Regions from separate parts of the Rhizobium sp. AN6A genome, predicted to be linked through region 2. Evidence: riboswitches for the same ligand, from Rfam matches in the RefSeq annotation. Region 2 holds a riboswitch; each other region holds the start of a gene.
What was found. Region 2 has a riboswitch for cobalamin ahead of CRO62_RS03685 (DUF1852 domain-containing protein). Riboswitches for the same ligand answer to the same signal wherever they lie in the genome.
Positions count from the first base shown of each region.

Region 1: it holds a riboswitch for cobalamin, as region 2 does, so the genes downstream of both, CRO62_RS22015 (CbtB domain-containing protein) here and CRO62_RS03685 (DUF1852 domain-containing protein) in region 2, are expected to answer to the same signal.
Region 3: it holds a riboswitch for cobalamin, as region 2 does, so the genes downstream of both, bluB (5,6-dimethylbenzimidazole synthase) here and CRO62_RS03685 (DUF1852 domain-containing protein) in region 2, are expected to answer to the same signal.
Region 4: it holds a riboswitch for cobalamin, as region 2 does, so the genes downstream of both, CRO62_RS10290 (ABC transporter substrate-binding protein) here and CRO62_RS03685 (DUF1852 domain-containing protein) in region 2, are expected to answer to the same signal.

Region 1 is NZ_OCNC01000004.1:1,932,379-1,936,914, reverse strand. Features, by position in the region: gene CRO62_RS22045 (hypothetical protein) at 1-84, shown strand, start outside; gene CRO62_RS22040 (MerR family transcriptional regulator) at 181-594, shown strand; gene CRO62_RS22035 (GNAT family N-acetyltransferase) at 800-1,288, shown strand; gene CRO62_RS22030 (type 1 glutamine amidotransferase family protein) at 1,310-1,876, shown strand; gene CRO62_RS22025 (hypothetical protein) at 1,983-2,297, opposite strand; gene CRO62_RS22020 (CbtA family protein) at 2,302-3,018, opposite strand; gene CRO62_RS22015 (CbtB domain-containing protein) at 3,029-3,211, opposite strand; cobalamin riboswitch at 3,378-3,603, opposite strand; gene CRO62_RS22010 (c-type cytochrome) at 3,695-4,536, opposite strand, start outside.
Region 2 is NZ_OCNC01000002.1:500,875-505,410, reverse strand. Features, by position in the region: gene ggt (gamma-glutamyltransferase) at 1-810, opposite strand, end outside; cobalamin riboswitch at 1,518-1,731, shown strand; gene CRO62_RS03685 (DUF1852 domain-containing protein) at 1,834-2,811, shown strand; gene CRO62_RS03680 (methionine synthase) at 2,837-3,865, shown strand; gene CRO62_RS03675 (helix-turn-helix domain-containing protein) at 4,207-4,536, opposite strand, start outside.
Region 3 is NZ_OCNC01000004.1:2,656,616-2,661,151, forward strand. Features, by position in the region: gene CRO62_RS25685 (NADP-dependent malic enzyme) at 1-1,040, shown strand, start outside; gene CRO62_RS25690 (DUF2865 domain-containing protein) at 1,199-2,302, shown strand; gene bluB (5,6-dimethylbenzimidazole synthase) at 2,372-3,088, opposite strand; cobalamin riboswitch at 3,186-3,372, opposite strand; gene CRO62_RS25700 (TolB family protein) at 3,543-4,373, opposite strand.
Region 4 is NZ_OCNC01000003.1:1,377,693-1,382,228, forward strand. Features, by position in the region: gene argE (acetylornithine deacetylase) at 1-794, opposite strand, end outside; gene CRO62_RS10285 (GNAT family N-acetyltransferase) at 1,006-1,884, shown strand; cobalamin riboswitch at 1,924-2,160, shown strand; gene CRO62_RS10290 (ABC transporter substrate-binding protein) at 2,325-3,356, shown strand; gene CRO62_RS10295 (FecCD family ABC transporter permease) at 3,353-4,381, shown strand; gene CRO62_RS10300 (ABC transporter ATP-binding protein) at 4,378-4,536, shown strand, end outside.

The DNA.
Region 1 (4,536 bases), on a different contig from region 2:
GTGCAGCCTGACGCCGCCGCCAGCATCGAGACAGAAGTTCTCAAAGCCCTGGCGCAGGCACTCGGCGTGGATGCCGCCGCCTGACACCCATTGAACGGCAGGCTGAAAAGCTATATCTCTAGAGACTAGAGCATCCGGTTCGTTCTTGTCCCGGCTGCTCTTGAGGATATGGAGAAGGCAATGCTGTCCATCGGTGAATTGTCCAAACGTACCGGCGTGAAGGTTCCGACGATCCGCTATTATGAGCAGATGGGCCTCATCCGCGAGGCAGACCGCTCGGAAGGCAACCAGCGCCGTTACGAAAAATCCGATCTCGAAAGGCTGGCTTTCATCCGCCATGCCCGCGATATCGGGCTCAATATCGACGCCATCAGAGAATTGATCGCGCTCAGCCAGCACCGGCAAATGCCGTGCGAGGGTGCGGATCGCATTGCCGCCGAACACCTCGCCCATGTCCGCGAAAAAATCACCAGCCTCAAAAAGCTCGAGCATGAGCTGGAACGTATCGTCTCCCATTGCCATGGTCATTCGATCGAGGATTGTTATGTCATCCGCGCGCTTTCCGACCATGGCATGTGCGAAGGGGAGCATTGATGCTGAAGAGCAGGCTTGACAGATTTCAGATTCGAGCGCATTGCATGGACATGATCAACGAACGCGCACCCATCTCCTGCTCGTACTTTTGGGCCTACCTGTAAAGGGCGGCTCGACAGATCATTTTGTCAACAAGCCGCCGTCAGGCGGCTTTGTTGTTTTTCAAGCGTCCTGACGGCACCGATAAAACCGAAGGACCAGAAAAATGACCGAAGATAGTTCCCTTACATTGGAAAGACCGCCCGTCGTCATCATTCGTGGCGCACGCAAGACCGATTTGCCTGAGCTCAATGAGATGATCACCCTGCTTGCCACCTTTCATGGCGATGCGGCGGCGATTACGCCGGCGAAACTGGAACGCGACCTGTTCGGCCCGCTTCCCTGGGTGCATGGGCTGGTGGCGGAAGCCGACGGCGCATTGATCGGTTACGCCCTGATGCTGCCGCTCTACAAGGCGCAGGAAGGCCGCCGCGGGCTTGAGCTGCACCATCTTTTCGTGCGTGACGGTCACCGCGGCCATGGCACCGGCCAGCACCTGGTTTCCCGCGCCCGCGATATCGCCAAGCGCCTCGGTTGCGACTATCTTTCCGTCAGCGCCACGACCGGCAATGTCGCCGCGCATCGTTTCTACGAAAGCATGGATTTCGCGCCGCGCCCGGTCACCGGCATGCGCTACATGCAGTCTATCGCCTGATTGCAACCTTCGGAGACGGCCATGACACGGATTGCCATTGCGCTTGCGCAGGATTTTGCGGACTGGGAACCGGCGCTGCTTGCTGCCGCCGCGCGCGGCTATCTCGGCGTCGAGATCGTTTACGCAACCCCGGACGGCCAGCCCGTGGTTTCAATGGGCGGGCTCAGCGTTACGCCCGACACATCCTATGACGCGCTTGATCCTGCTAACATCGATGCGCTCGTCATTCCCGGCGGCCTCAGCTGGGAAAAGGGAACGGCTGCCGATCTTGGCGGGCTGGTACAGCGGTTTCGCGAGAAGGGCCGACTGGTTGCCGGCATCTGCGCGGCTGCCAGCGCGCTTGCAGGCACGGGCGCCCTTGATGACGTCGCCCATACCGGCAATTCGCTCGCCTCTCACAAGGCCTATCCGTCCTATCGCGGCGAAGCGCTCTATCGCGACCAGCCGAAGGCGGTCAGCGATGGCGGCATCGTAACCGCAGCCGGCAGTGCACCGGTCAGTTTCGCAGTGGAAATTCTGAAACACCTCGGCCTCTTTGGTCCGGAAGCCGAGGCGGAACTTCAGGTTTTTACGGCGGAACACCGGTGAAGCTCACCTTGGTGTCGAGAGTTTTGCAGATCCTCTCATCGTCATTCCTGTGCCTGTCACAGGAATGACGGCGCGCAAAGCATGAGCGTCCAGACAATATCGCGCATTACCCGCGATCAAGCACCCTGCACGCGCGGGGCGCAGGCTCCGCTCCCTCCCCCGCAATCGCACGGCGGATATCGCGGCTGTTGAGATGCAGACTGCGACCGGCCGGCAAAGCCGAGCGTTTTATCTTGGCAAGGGCTGCGGCCGTAAAGGCAGCCTCATTCTCATGAAAATAGGCGAGCGCCGCTTCCCGTTCCGGGCTGACGCCGAGGACTGCCTTGAAAGCAAGGCGATGCACGGCGCAGGAAGCGCCGTGACCGGGAACGGCAAAACGCAGCGCATCGAGTTCGTCACTCCATTCGGCTGCGTCCTGCATGGTTTCAAGCCGACTGGAAGCGTTTCAGGAAGAACGCGCTCAATGTTCCGAGCAGGGCCCAGAAGACAAAGCTGGTCACGGTGGCGGCAACGATGAACTGGCGTTCCAGCGGCAGCGGTGCCAGCGCATGTTCACCTTCCGGCGGCAGGGGCGCGCCCACCACATGGGGTGCAACGATCAACACCAGTGCGAGCACGATTGTCCAGGGTTCGCGCCGGAACGCGATCAGCGCAATGCCGCCTGCGGTTGCCGCAACCGTCGAAAGCCACCAGATCTGCCGCGCCTCAAGCGCGGCGGCCGGGCTGCCCGGCAGTTCCGGCGGCAGGCCGATCATCGGCGCAAGCATGACGGCGGCAAAACCGGCCACACCCCACAAAAGGCCTTCGCGCCAGCCGGCATTGGTGCCGCGCAGCGAGATGAGGCCGGTCAGCACCAGCGCATAACCGATGGCGGTCAGCACGTTGGCGGCGACCGTATAGGCGGTGCGCTCGAAGCCGTCGGCCGGAGACCAGGCTTCCTCATTATGTTCGTGCGCGGGAATGGCAGCGCCGGTCGTGGCCGGAGCATCATGGCTGTGGGGCGCTTCGCCACCGGCATTTTCATAGGTTTCCGCCTTCAGGATCAGCGGCGTGGTGCCGAAAGCCTGCATGGCCGAAACGGCGAAGCCGCCAACGATGCCGACGAGGACGGCGGTAAAAACGATATTGCGAAAGAACGACATGCTTTCCCCCTCAATGGCAAGGGAAAGCATTGGCATGACGTGTGTCATGCGCGGCGTTGTGAACGGCTTCCACATGCGAAAAGCCGACAAAACCGACGACGAACAGGCCAAGCACGATCGCCGTCAGCGATTGCGCGAAGCTGCCCGTTTTTGCTGAAACGGCGGCATTTGCCGTATTCTGGTTGATGGACATGGTGACCCCTCTTACGGCGCGACCCCGCGCCTTTAGACGCGGCGGAACGGCAAAACGCCGTGCAGCCGCATGCGATACACTTCACCACGGGGATACGAGACTGACACAGGGCGGCACGTTCAAGCGCCACCACCCTGAAATTCCGCTCTTCCGGACACCCCGCCGGCATGGACATTTCTGTGATGGCAGGTCTCCTGGCTTACGGGTCAAAACCTGAAACACCTTCCCGGCATTGCCCTCGCCCATATCCGGCGAGATGCTTACCAGTGGCATTTCGTTTCAGGCTCTCCGCTCACAGTTGCGGGGGCAGCCACGAATGAGGATGTCTCCCTATCGTGTTCCCTTTTCACCTTCCGGAACGCCCGGAAGGAACCATCACAGGATCGTTATCCGATGGGTGCGGGTGGGAGTCAATGGCAGGCCGGCGTGAGAATTGCGCACTGTTGCTGGATGCCGGATCAAGTCAGGCATGACGGCAAAGGGCTACCGCGCCGGGATGGCCTTCAGATAGGCGGCGATCGCATTGCGGTCATCGGCGGTCAGATGCGCCATATTCTGCTGGACCTTGACCATGGAGCCGCCGACGCTGTCGAATTCCGGGGTGAAGCCGGTTTCCAGATAGTTGGCAATATCGGCCGCCTCCCAGCTTCCTACGCTCTGCGAGCCGGGGGTGATATCGGGAATGCGGCCCTCGCCTTCGGGATTGGGACCACCGGCCAGCCATTTGCCATCCAGAAAACCGCCAAGCGCATTGCGCGGCGTGTGGCATTCGCCGCAATGGCCCGGGCCTTCCACCAGATATTGGCCGCGCAGCAATTCGGCATTGGCATCGGCAAGCTCGACGCGGGGTGGCGCGGATGTATCGAAATAGAGGAATTTCCAGCCGCCCAATGCCATGCGCATGTTGAGGGGGAACGGCAGTTCGTGATCCGGCGCATCATTCTGGCTGGCGGGCAGAACCCGCAAATAACCGAAGAGGTCGTTGATGTCCTTCTGCGTCATGCGGGCATAGGAGGCGTAAGGGAAGGACGGGTAGAGATGTTCGCCGTTCTTGCCGACGCCGCGCGTCATCGCATCGCCGAATTCCGAAAGCGTCCAGCCGCCAATGCCATGCTGAGGATCGGAGGAAATATTGGGCACATGAAAGGTACCGAAGGGGCTTTTCAGCGCCTGCCCGCCCGAGAGCGTCAAAAGCGCATCGCCCTTGGCATCTGGTGCCGCATGGCAACTTGCGCAGCCGCCCGCCCAGAACAGCGTTTCGCCATTGGCAAGGTCCGGCTCGCCAAGGCTCACCCAGTGGCTGGGTGCCTGACGCAAAGGCGCAG
Region 2 (4,536 bases):
ATCGGCCAGCGACAGCACGCCGGGATTGTCGGCCGCCTCGCGCACCGTCTTGACGATCGCCTCGGCAATTCGCCCCTTGTAAAAGGCATCGGCGCCGCCTTTGGCGAGCGCCGCAAGCGTCTCGGCATAGGCCGGGTTCTTCAAAGGAGCACCGGCCTGCAGGGCGGCCCCGGAGGTGTCAAAGAAATAGGACCGGGGTTCTGTATATTTCTTCAACCGGTCCCCCTCGGACGCGATCAGGGAGGCAAGACGCGGCGACACCTTAAAGCCCTCGGTAGCCAGCGTTTCGGCCGGCTTCAGGAGGCTTGCCCATTCCGCCTTTCCATAGCGTTTATGGGCTTCCTCCAGAAGTCGCACCGTTCCCGGCGTGCCAACAGAGCGGCCGCCGACCACTGCGTTCATGAATTTTAACGGTTGACCTTTGTCATCCAGGAAGAGCTTTGGCGTGGCTTCCATCGGCGCGGTCTCGCGGCCGTCAAATGTCGTCAGCTTGCTGCTTTTTGCGTCGTAATAGACCAGGAAGGCACCCCCACCGAGTCCGGAACTCTGCGGTTCAACGAGGCCGAGCATGGCCTGCACCGCCACCATTGCATCGATGGCGTTGCCGCCCCTGGCGATCACATCACGCCCTGCCTCAGTCGCCAGCGGATTGGCCGCCGCTACCATGAAGCTCTTTGACTCGATGCGTTTGGCAGTCGCAATATCGGTCGCTTTTTCGGGCGCCACCGTGTCGGACGCCTGCTGCGCGGAGGCGACCGCGGTGGAAAGCATCAGGGCGAAAAATCCCTCACTGAGAAATCTCATTTTCATCAGCCAAATCCTCCAGCGACGTACAACTCGTTAATGTAGTAGGGCATTCAACTGAGCCAGCAGGTAGGCCGAACCTTTATCGACCACGGCACGGCCACTTTTAGAACTCTTCCTTCACTGCTGCAAAGCTTCGGCCTTCACCGGTATTTCAGCCCCGTCCGTTGGCTCGCCCCGCTATTGAGCGTCTGTCTGGCGCGCCGCTCTTTTTCGGCACTATGGTGGCTGTTTCGCCGCATGTCCATCATGTCGAAGGGTCGACCTATCGTTGGAAAACGGAAATCTGCTCATTCCCATCCGACAAGCCTGTCGAGTTGGTATATGGCGGCGGACTTCTCTGCCTTCTTCAGGAAACCGGAAGGAGCTAAAGCCTACTGACATCGAATGGAGCGAAAGGGCAATAAATGCAGGCGCTGTTGTCTCCACGCATCTGCTTTAATAACGGCGTCGCCGGTTCTGATCCTTTCAACTGCGTGGCGTGAGACGTCTACTATTGCCCGGAAGCTGTCATCACGCACGCTTACCTGCGCTTGTCGGAATCGAACCGACAGTCGACGATTCATCTTTAGTTTGCCACGGCCAGGTCCGCGTATGTGAGAATCGTCTGATACCGCCGAATGCAATCTATTCGGTCAGAACCTACGATGCAGCGCAGACTTAAGGACATAAAGATATCGTTATATGATGTTGACCGATGACGTGGCTTACAATATGGTCATCACGCCTAAGGTTCCCCAGTCGTTGCACGCAACGTGCCGGGGCTAAGAGGGAAGTCGGTGCTCCGTGTTATGCGGAAAAGCCGACGCTGCCCCCGCAACTGTAAGCGGCGAGCTGAAGTCCAATATGTCACTGGTTTACCCCGGGAAGACGGACGGAAGTGATGATCCGTGAGCCAGGAGACCTGCCTTTGGTGAAATAACGTCCACGGGCGGGGTGTCCCAGTGTGCCGTAGCAAAGGCTGCATTGTTGCGGCCTGTCTTGCTATGCGTCCGCAGACCCATGCCCCCAACTTTATAGGGGCACAACATGTCTCAGACCTGCATTTTTACGATCACGAGCGTACCCTTCGATGAGGACTATCGTCCTTCAGAACATACGCGCATCACCACCAATTTCGCCAATCTGGCCAGGGGCGAAAAGCGGCAGGAGAACCTGCGCAATGTCCTGCGCATGATCGATAGCCGCTTCAACGCCCTCGCGCACTGGGATAATCCCAAATCGGACCGATACTCGGTAGCGTTGGAGATCATTTCGGTCGACATGAGCTTCGATGTTGCAGGTGAAAAATTTCCCCTCATCGAGATACTGAAGACGACGATCATCGATCACAAAACCAGTGAACGTATCGACGGCATTGTGGGGAATAACTTCTCCTCCTATGTGCGGGACTACGACTTCAGCATTGTGCTGCCGGAGCATAACAAGGGCGTTCCTGCCTTCAGCATTCCGGCCGACTTCGGCGACCTGCATGGAAACCTGTTCAAGTCTTTTCTGCGGTCGGATGCCTACCGTTCGCACTTTCGCAAGCCGCCGGTCATTTGCATCAGCGCCTCGACCAGCAAGACCTATTACCGGACCGAAAATCATCACCCCGTGATGGGCGTCGAATACCGGCAGAATGGGTTCTCGTCCACCGACCAGTATTTCGGGAAAATGGGATTGCAGGTTCGCTACTTTATGCCTGCGGGCAGCGTTGCGCCGCTGGCGTTCTATTTTGTTGGGGACTTGCTGGGCGACTACTCCAATATTGAGCTAATCGGCGTCATCAGCACGATGGAAACGTTTCAGAGAATTTATCGCCCCGAAATCTACAATGCGAACGCAGCAGCCGGGACATTTTACCAGCCCAACCTAAAGCACCAGGACTATTCGCTGACCCGGATCATCTACGACCGCGACGAACGAAATCGCTTGGCGGTGGATCAGGGCAAGTTCACCGAAAAACACTTCATCAACCCATACCGCGCCGTCCTTGAGCAATTGTTTGCTCACTGCCCCGCCTGATCATCACTTAGAAGAGGTCCCCATCGTGAAGAAACTTCTCCCCACATCGACCGCCGGCAGCCTGCCGAAACCCTCCTGGCTTGCGCAGCCCGAAAAACTGTGGTCGCCCTGGAAACTGGAGGGCGAGGAATTGCTGGAAGGTAAAAGAGACGCCCTGCGCCTTTCACTGGACGATCAGCAACAGGCCGGCATCGACATCGTCAGTGATGGCGAGCAAACACGCCAACATTTCGTCACGACTTTCATCGAGCACCTCGACGGGGTCGATTTTGCAAAACGCGAAACCGTCAGAATTCGCGATCGCTACGATGCGAGTGTCCCGACAGTCGTCGGCGCCGTGTCTCGCCAGAAGTCCGTGTTCGTCGAAGACGCCAAGTTTTTGCGTCAACAGACCAAACAACCCATCAAATGGGCTTTGCCGGGTCCGATGACGATGATCGATACTCTCTTTGACGGCCATTATAAGAGCCGTGAAAAGCTTGCCTGGGAATTTGCCGGGATACTTAACGAGGAAGCAAAGGAATTGGAGGCTGCCGGCGTCGATATTATCCAGTTCGACGAACCTGCCTTCAACGTTTTCTTTGACGATGTGAATGACTGGGGTGTCGCCACTTTGGACAGGGCAATTGAAGGGCTGAAGTGCGAGACCGCCGTCCATATCTGCTACGGTTACGGCATAAAGGCCAATACGGATTGGAAAAAGACACTCGGGTCAGAATGGCGGCAGTATGAGGAAACTCTCCCCAAGCTGCAGAAATCCGGCATCGGTATGATCTCACTCGAATGCCACAATTCTCATGTTCCAATGGATCTTCTGGAACTTGTTCGAGGTAAGAAAGTGATGGTCGGGGCCATCGATGTGGCAAGCGATACCATCGAAACCCCGGAGGAAGTCGCTGCAACGCTGCGCAAGGCGCTTAAGTTTGTCGACGCAGATAAACTTTGCCCCTGCACCAATTGCGGCATGGCCCCCCTGTCTCGTCGTGTGGCAAGAGGCAAGCTGAATTCCTTGAGCGCAGGAGCTGAGATCGTCCGGAGAGAGCTCACTGTTTAATTTTTTGATAGTCTGAACCTGCGGATGGCAGCCGTTCGCCGCCACCGCGCCCATCGCGACACTTACGAATGGGCTATAAGGTCATGGCGCGGATCATCCTTAAGGCTTCGAAGGATGTCCGCGTCTTGGCGCGAAGCTGCCAAGACCGCCTGCTCAAGCCGGCCATTCCGAAGAGCAGGACGTTGCCAGATTAGAAAATTTACACATTCATTCCCCATCAACTGAGGATGTGACGGTTTTCATCCTTTCAAGGCGTAAGACAAGTCGCTTGCCATGGTAATTCCGTCGCTATCCACCGTCCACGAACCCGTATACGTCAAATGGGTGCTGCTTGCTTTGCACTACTGCACTCGATATTCGCGTGGCGCGACACCGAACTGGTTCCGAAACGACCGGCTGAAATGCGAGAGGTCATTGAACCCCCATCGGAAAGCGATCTCTCCAATAGAGCCGCCACCTTTGGCACGGAGATCGTTCGCGCATTTTTGCAACCTTTGCCGAAGCAGAAACTGGCTAAATGTCTCGCCGTTGTCTTCCAGCAGTCGGTGAACATAGCGAACCGAAATGCGGAAATGTTCGGCTGCCTTCGCCGGTGTCAGCGCCGGATCTGCCGCATGCGAAGTGATGTAATTGATCAGGGAAAAAGCGAGCTGATTGCGCAATGTCCCCCT
Region 3 (4,536 bases), on a different contig from region 2:
AAGCCTATCTCGACCAGCTGAACCGCTTCGTCTGGCGTTCCGGCTTCATCATGAAACCGGTCTTCAACGCCGCCAAGGTTGCCGAAAAGAAGCGCATCATCTTTGCTGAAGGCGAAGACGAACGCGTGCTGCGCGCCGCACAGGTGCTTCTGGAAGAAGGCACCGGCATCCCGATCCTCATCGGTCGCCCGCAGATCATCGAAACGCGCCTGAAGCGCTTCGGCCTGCGCATCCGTCCGAATACCGATTTTGCGGTGGTCAATCCCGAAGACGATCCGCGTTACCGCGACTACGTCGATGATTATTTCGCCCTCGTCGGCCGCGCCGGCATCAACCCGGAGGCGGCCCGCACCATCGTGCGCACCAACTCCACGGTCATCGGCGCGCTGTCGGTGAAGCGTGGTGAGGCGGATGCGCTGATCTGCGGTCTGGAAGGCCGTTACGACCGGCACCTGCGCGACGTGAACCAAATCATCGGCAAGCAGGAAAGCGTTCGCTCTTTCGCAGGCCTCAGCCTGCTCATCACCCAGCAGGGCGCGCTGTTCCTCACCGACACCTTCGTCAACAACGATCCGACCTCCGAAGAAGTGGCTGAAATGGCCATTCTCGCGGCAAAGGAAATCCGCCGCTTCGGCATCACGCCGAAGATCGCGCTCGCCAGCCACTCCAATTTCGGGTCGCGCGATTCGGAAAGCGCCCGCAAGATGCGCCGCGCCCTGAAGATCGTGCAGGCAGCGGCACCCGAATTGGAAGTGGACGGCGAAATGCAGGGCGGCTCGGCACTTTCGGAAGCGCTGCGCAAGCGCGCGATGCCCAACAGCGTGCTGACCGGCGAAGCGAACCTGCTGGTCTTCCCGAACCTCGATGCCGCAAACATCACGCTCGGCGTCACCCGCACGCTGACGGAGGGCCTGCATGTCGGCCCCATCCTGCTTGGCACGGCACTTCCCGCCCACATCCTGTCGCCCAGCGTCACCTCGCGCGGCGTTGTCAACATGGCGGCCTTTGCCGTCGTGCAGGCATCGCACCCTTCGGTGTGATGTTGTGGGGGTGTGATGTTGCGGGCGCATTAACGCAATTTTGAACATGCTGTTGCCGCATTGCGGCAACAGCTTATGTTATCTTCCTGAAACACGGATTTCGTGAAGTATAACGCCCTCTCCTCCCGCGCTGAGGGAGACATCGAACGGACGGACAATTGACCCGGCACCACCGCCGCATCATCGGCCTCCTGCTTCCCCTTCTTTTCACAGCCCCGGTCGCCTCTTTCGCGGATGAGGTCTGCGATACGCTCCATGCGCAACTGCGCGAGCCTCCACGCGTCATCGGCAATACGGCCGAGGTACGGCGTTACGCCAATGCGCTCACCCGCCAGAACATCGAGATTCGCAGGATCAGGAACGATCTGCGCCGTTACGGCTGTTCATCCGCAAGCGTCACCGTTTATGGCAGCCCGAATGCCGACCTCTGCGCAGAGATCAGCGACGCGATGGCGGATGCGCAGAGCGAACGCGATGCCATCATCCGTGACCGCGACGATGCCATGGCGGCCCAGGGCAGCGATGATGGCGACATCAGACGCCAGCGCATTCTCGCCGCCCTTGACGCCAATGGCTGCAGCGCCATTCCGGAAACGGAAGCGCGCCAGCCGACGGCCCCCGATGTGACACGTTACCCCGACGCCTTCGGCCAACAGGGCAATCCGCCGGGACAGGCAGGGCTTTCGCCCTACCCCAATGCCGCTGCGGAAGGCGGGCTCCGGACGCTGTGCGTGCGCACCTGCGACGGCTCGTTTTTCCCCATCGCTTCCAATGCCTCGCCGCTCGATTTCCGTGCGCAGGCCGAACAATGCCAGAAAATGTGTCCGGGTACGCAGACGGAGCTTTATTTCCACTCCATGACGGAGCAGGAAACGGCTGACATGGTCTCGGCTGAAACGGGAAAGCCCTACAAGGACCTGCCGACCGCCTTTGCCTATCGAAATGCCTCAACCAAAGCCCCAGGCTGCGCCTGCAACATGGCCGCCTATCACGAGGAGATGAAGCAGCAGGAGGCTGCGCGGCCGGAAGCTGAGAAACCCTATTCCAGCATCACGACCATTCCATCACCGCAAGGTGACACCCCTCAGAAACCCACCGAACTGCAGCAGGCCGCAAAACCGCCGGAACAACCGGTTCCGGAACGCGACTATGACCCGAACAACAGCAAGGTCCGCGTCATCGGCCCTAAATTCCTGCCCGACCAGACAGGCCGGATCGACCTGAAAAACCCGGCGCTGAAGGGCATTCAGCCGCAGCAATAGCTCCTATCAAGCACCCGGTATGGAGTTGGCAACGCTCTGTCTCACTCACAAGACGGTCGCGTCTTCTCTTTACCGCCCACCCCAGCGATTGCGAAACACCAGTTCCTCCAGCGGCACGCGCTGGCGCCAACCCTTCACCGCCAGTTCCGGCTCGGTATAAAGTGTATCGACGCGGCCGAGGCATAGCCAGGCGACGATCTCGATGTGGTCGGGGATTTCCAGAATGGTGCGAATGTCGCTATCGTGGAAAATGCTGACCCAGCCGACGCCGATGCCTTCGGCGCGCGCTGCAAGCCACAGGTTCTGGATGGCGCAGACGGTGGAATAGACATCCGTGCGCGGATTGTGGGTGCGGCCCAGCACCATCTTGCCGCCACGTGTCGGATCGCAGGTGACGCAGATGCTGAGCGGCGCCTTGCGGATGCCCTCAAGCTTGAGGCTGCGGTAAAGCGCCTGCTGCTCCCCCTCGAACATCGCCGCCGCCTCGCCATTGGCGCGGCTGAAGGCAACCCAGGCTGCCTGCCTGACCGCACCGTCAGTGACGAGCGTGAAATTCCACGGCTGCATGAAACCGACGGAGGGCGCGGAATGCGCCGCCTTCAGCAAGCGCTCGACCACATCTTCCGGCAATGGATCCGGAAGGAACTGATCGCGCACATCACGGCGGGTTTCGATGGCACGGTAGATCGCCTCTCGCTCCCCCTCGGAAAACGGGTAGGCGGGCGAAAGCGCGTGATCGAATGCATTGCCGTCGAGCGAACTGGTCGCGAGTGGATCGGTCGGCATCGTCTATCCCCAACAATGCTGGCGCGCTGCCACGAAAACCGGCTCCGGTTTTCGCCTGCACAACGCGCTGCTGCAACAACCTGCCGCCGTCCACGCGGTCTGGTCTATCCTGTCAGGCCGGTCTTCTGACTCGGCTTCATCCGCCCGCTTTCGCCTTCCCGAATGGATTCAGTGGCATCAAGAAAAAGGGCATCCGCCTCACAGCGCTGGGCACGTTCCGGTCTTGCACCGGATTCCCGATTCTCCCGCCGTAAAGGGCGGGCACCTGACGAAGAAGCTTATGAGCAACAAAGATTGCAAATACAAGTATCTTGCGCAGCGATGCGGCAATGTGACCGTGGCCTCACCTGCGTCATCGCGGCCTTGAGCCGGAATTCCAACCAGCTCAGCTCTTTCGGCTGAAAAGCGGCCTTTCGCCGCGCAGACGCGCGCCGGCTGAAGCACCCCTACCGCATCACCCAACGGGAAAATACCGCACATAAGCGAACTCATCCCCGTCAGGTGACCAGTTGGGCGAATTCATCGTTCCCTGCCCGCCGAAAAGGTCAAACAGCGTCTCGACATTGCCGCCATCCATATCCATCAGCCGCACGCGCACATCGAGGTCGCGCGGATGGTCGAAGACATCGGCGTCGTAGGAGACGAAGACGACCTTGTCACCGCTGGGGGACGGATGCGGGAACCAGTCGCCATAGGCGCTGTCAGTGATACGCTCGACGGCCGAGCCATCCACCCGCACCCGCCAGATCTGCATCTGGCCGGTGCGGCTGGAGTTGAAATAGATCCATTCTCCATCCGACGAATAATCCGGCCCGTCATTACGGCCTTCACCATGGGTAAGGCGTGTCTCAACGCCGCTGTCTATGTCCATGGAATAAATATCGAAAACCTGATCGCGAATGCCGCAATAGGCGAAACCTTTCCCGTCCGGCGACCAGCCGTGCCAGTAGGAGGGAAGGTTCCTCGTCATCAGCCGCGGCGTTCCGCCCGTCGATGGCAAAAGGTAGATGGCACTCTTGCCGAACTCCACCTTGTCGGAAATGGCATAAAGCGAACCGTCAGGCGAAATGCCGTGGTCATTGTTGCAGATTGTCGCAAAGCCGGTATCGACCGTTTCCGGCGAAGGGTCGCCGGCAAGTGACAGGCGGTAAAGCAGGCCATCGCAGTTCAGAAGCAGATATTTCCCGTCCGGCGACCAGTTCGGCGCCTCAAACAGCTCCGGCGTCTGCCAGACCACCCGCATCTGCCGGGTGCGGATGTTGAAGATTTCGATGGAACTGCGCATGCTGCCTCCCGGGCCTGTCGATCGTCTGACGTGGAGCGTTGAATGGCACAAACATTCCGTTTGCATCCACCACCGCCGTGACTATGATCCTATTGCCGCAGGCACCGCCCTGCAAATTCAAATAGGAAAAAACAGCAGCGTTCCGGCACCGCCCGCACCCCTG
Region 4 (4,536 bases), on a different contig from region 2:
TCCAGCGGCGATGTGCCGGAAATTGCCCGCGCTTCCAGCTCGATGGCCGAGAAATCGGGGATGATGTTGATCGCCTGGCCGCCCTTCATCGTGCCGATCTGCAGCGAGGAATAGGGCGGCTCGAAGGTCGCTTCAAAGGGGCCTTTCGTCAGCTCATGTGTCGTCTCCACGGCCTTTGCCATGATGCCGGTCATCAGGTGAATGGCATTCACCCCCTGATCAGGGCGTGACGAATGGCCGGAACGGCCACGGATGGTAATGCGAGCTGCTGCTTTACCCTTGTGTGCACGAACCGCCCGCATATTGCTGGGCTCGCCGATGATTGCGCCCGCCGGCTGGGCGCACAGTTCAGGCAATCTGGCGAGAAGATGCGGAACGCCACGGCAACCCGCCTCCTCGTCATAGGAAAAGGCGATATGCACGGGACGTTTCAGCGCCATGCGCGCAAATGCAGGTGCCGCGGCGAGAACCGTGGCCAGAAAACCCTTCATGTCGGTGGTTCCGCGCCCGTAGAGACGATCATTTTCCGCCCGCAGCGTAAAGGGATCGGAAGACCATTCCGGCTCGCTGGCGGGCACGACATCCATATGGCCGGACAAAACATATCCGGCGCGATCGGCCGGGCCGAAGGTGGCGAAGAGATTGGCGCGGTCGCCCTCCGGTCCCGCAAGCAGCGATACTTTGGCGCCGTGGCTTTCAAGATAATCGGCGATCCAGCCGGCAATATCGCCATTGGCGGTTCCAACGACCGACGGGAAACCGACGAGACGCTCAAGGATTTCGATTGCGTTCAATGGTCGTCTCCGCTGACCGGATTGTCATCCCGAAAGCTTAGAATGGACTGCGACGTTTATCTGCTGAAATGCGGATGATTTCGGTAGATTGTTGTGACCTTCCAGTGCTTTCAGAAAATTCGTGCTGGCGTAACCGGCTACCGTCGGATGTCGTGGGCTAGGCCGGAACCGGATGAAGGTTGTGAGCCGTAGGGGATGAGGGCCGTTGGTTATGGACCTGCTCAAAGTCGATAGTTTCGAGCTGCGGACCGTGGATATCGCGGACGTGGATGCCGACCATCTGCATGCACTCTCCATGGCCGTCGGATGGCGATATCACGCGAATGAATGGTGTTTTCTGCGGCAATGCGGCGTGGGTCTCGCTGCGCTCGATGAGATCGACCGTGTTGTCGCAACCGCGATGCTCTTTCCCTATGATCAGGGGTTTGCAACGCTTGGCATGGTCATTGTTTCCCCCCGTTTGCAGGGGCAGGGCGTAGCACCATGGCTGGTGCAGAAACTTGTCGCGAAATTCCCCCCTGTCTCCCTGCGGTTGAACGCGACGGGAGCGTCGCGGCGGCTGTTTTCAAGGTTGGGCTTTGCCGGCGATGCGGAAAAAGTATATCTCTTCCGGGGAAGGGCGAATTGCCTTTTCGAGATACCGCCGCCCGGCAGAAAACAACGAATAGAGCCGTTATCCGCAGGTCATCTGACTGATGTGGTGGAACTAGACCGGGCGGCTTTTGGCGTTTCGCGCCGGAACGTTTTGCAGCGACTTTTGACGCAGAATACGGGTTACGGTGTGTTTGAGGCGGACCGTCTTATCGCTTTTGCGCTGCGCCGTGCGGCGGGGCGGGGCCACATTATCGGTCCGGTCGTTGCGGGTGCGGACATGGATGCGATTGCGCTTGTGAGGCGGCATTTTACCGATCTGGACGATGAGCTGGTGCGCCTCGACACCATCAGCGACAACAGTCTCTTTATTGATTTTATTGCGCAATCCGGGCTGGTGGTGATTGAAACCCTTACCACCATGTCCAAAGACGCGCCGCAACCAGCGCCTTCCGGCGCTACAAAAATTTTCGCTCTGGCAGGCCCGTCTTTGTGCTGAACTTCAGCACTATCGCAATTGACGCCCCGTCGCTTGCCCCTTATGTCAGAAAGCGACGGTTCCTGAAGCCGAAGGGCAAAGGGATTAATAGGGAACATGGTGCGGGTGATTTCTATCGCCCAATGCCGTGGCTGCCCCCGCAACTGTAAGCGGATTGCCGTTCATCCTCGTGACGCCTGAAAAGCGTCATGCCACTGCACCGTTCAAGGTGCGGGAAGGCAGATGAACGGCGTATATTCGTGAGCCAGGAGACCTGCCGTCATAATATTGACCATCGTTACGGGCGGGGATGCCCGGAAGAGGAGCTGATTATGACCTTTCCGTCCTCGGAAACGTATTTAGAGTCCCGTTCTCCATCTCCACACTTGTTGTCGCTCTGTCACTACGCGTTTTGACGCGCGGCCTGCGGATCACGCCACTTTATTTAGACTGGAGAACATATGTTTCATTTCAAACGCCTGCCGGTTTCCGCCGGTCTTCTGGCTGTCGCATTAGCGACCTTACCCCCCGGTGCCGCTCAGGCTGCCGAAACCACCTATCCGCTGACGATCAATAGCTGCGGTCACGAAATCACCTTCAAGCAGGCGCCCGCCCGCACAGTATCGGTCGGCCAGAGCACGACCGAGGTTCTCTATCTGCTCGGCGTGGCCGACAAGGTGGTGGGCACGGCGCTGTGGATCGGCCCGGTTCTGAAGGGTTACGAAGACGCCAATGCCAAGGTGGAGCGGCTTGCCGACAATGATCCGAGCTTCGAGGCGGTGGTTGGCAAGAGGCCGGACCTCGTGACGACGCAGTTCCAGTGGCAGATCGGTCCCGAAGGCGTTGTCGGAACACCGGAGCAATTCGCCGAACTCGGTATTCCCGTTTATACCTCGCCTGCCGATTGCATGGGCAAGGACAATTCCGGCGGCGGCGACGGCGTGCGCAAGTCCGTTTTCACCATGGACCTGATTTACCAGGAGGTCCGCGACCTTGCGAAAATTTTCAACGTGCAGGATCGCGGCGAGGAAGTCGTTGCCGACCTGAAAAAGCGTGAGGAAGCCGCCCGCGCCAAGATCGCTTCGGCGAATGGCAAGATTTCAGCAGTCTTCTGGTTCTCCAGCGCCGAGCTGGATATCGATCCTTACGTGGCGGGCCGCAATGGTGCGCCGGGTTACATCATGTCCGCGCTCGGGCTGAAGAACGTTATCGAAAGCGATGAGGAATGGCCGACTGTTGGCTGGGAAACCATCGCCAAGGCCAATCCGTCCGTGATCGTTGCCGGCAAGATGGACCGCCGGCGTTTCCCCGCCGATGACGTCGCCGTCAAGCTCAAGTTCCTCGCTACCGATCCGGTTGCCAGCATCATGCCCGCCGTCAAGGCGGCCCATGTCTTCGAAATGGACGCGCAGGCGATGAACCCGACTATCCGCACGATCGAAGGCATTGAAACGCTGGCTGAGGCGATTTCCACAGCCGGTCTCGCCAAGTGAACGGTTTTTCCGTCAATCTTGGCAGGGCGGGTCTGGCATTTGCCGCACTCGCCCTGCTGCTCGTCGCGCTGATTGGCGGTGCGGCCATCGGCGAGACTGCCATTCCGTTCGACGTGGTGGCAAAGACCATTGCCAATCGTGTTTTTCATGCGGGTTATCCGCTGGAGCCGCTGGATGAGGGCATCGTCTGGAGTTACCGTCTCAGCCGCGCCGTTGTTGCCGCGTGCTGTGGCGCCTCGCTGGCGCTGGCCGGTGCGGTGCTTCAATCACTCCTGCGCAACCCGCTCGCCGATCCCTATATCCTCGGTATTTCAGCAGGCGCCTCAACCGGGGCAGTGGCCGTGGCGCTTCTGGGCTTCGGGGCGGGGTTTCTGACGATGCCGGCGGGCGCCCTGATCGGGGCTTTTGTGGCTTTTTCGCTGGTCAGCCTTCTGGCGGTGCGGGCAGGGCACGGCAACAGCGCCATCATTCTGGCGGGGGTCGCCGGTTCGCAACTGTTCAACGCCATGACGTCGTTCATCGTCACCAAATCCGCGAATGCCGAACAGGCGCGCGGCATCATGTTCTGGCTGCTGGGCAATCTTTCGGGCGTGCGCTGGCCGGATGTCTGGCTGGCTTTGCCGGTCAGTATTGCGGGTCTTGGGGTGTGCCTCTGGTACGCACGCGCGCTTGATGCTTTCGCTTTCGGCGGTCATGCAGCAGCTTCGCTCGGTATTCCGGTGCGCCGGGTCTATGCGGTGCTGATCTCGGTTTCGGCGGTCATGACGGCAGTCATGGTGTCGCTGGTCGGTTCTATCGGTTTCGTCGGTCTCGTCATCCCGCATGCGGCGCGCATCTTCGTTGGCGTTCGCCACGGCATGTTGCTGCCGGTGACGGCGCTGACCGGTGCAATTTTCATGATCATCGCAGATATTCTTTCGCGCACCGTCATTCCGGGGCAGGTGCTGCCGATCGGCGTGATCACTGCGCTGGTCGGCGCGCCTGCCTTCGCCTTCATTCTCGGGCAGAAGCGAGGCCGGTCATGAAATTATCCGCCCACGATCTGCATTTCCATGCCGGCAATCTCGACATCGTGCGCGGTGTTTCGCTGGAGGTCGCCCCGGGCGAGTTTCTGGGTATCATCGGGCCGAACGGTTCGGGTAAAAGCACGCTGCTTTCCATGCTGGCCGGCATTCGCATG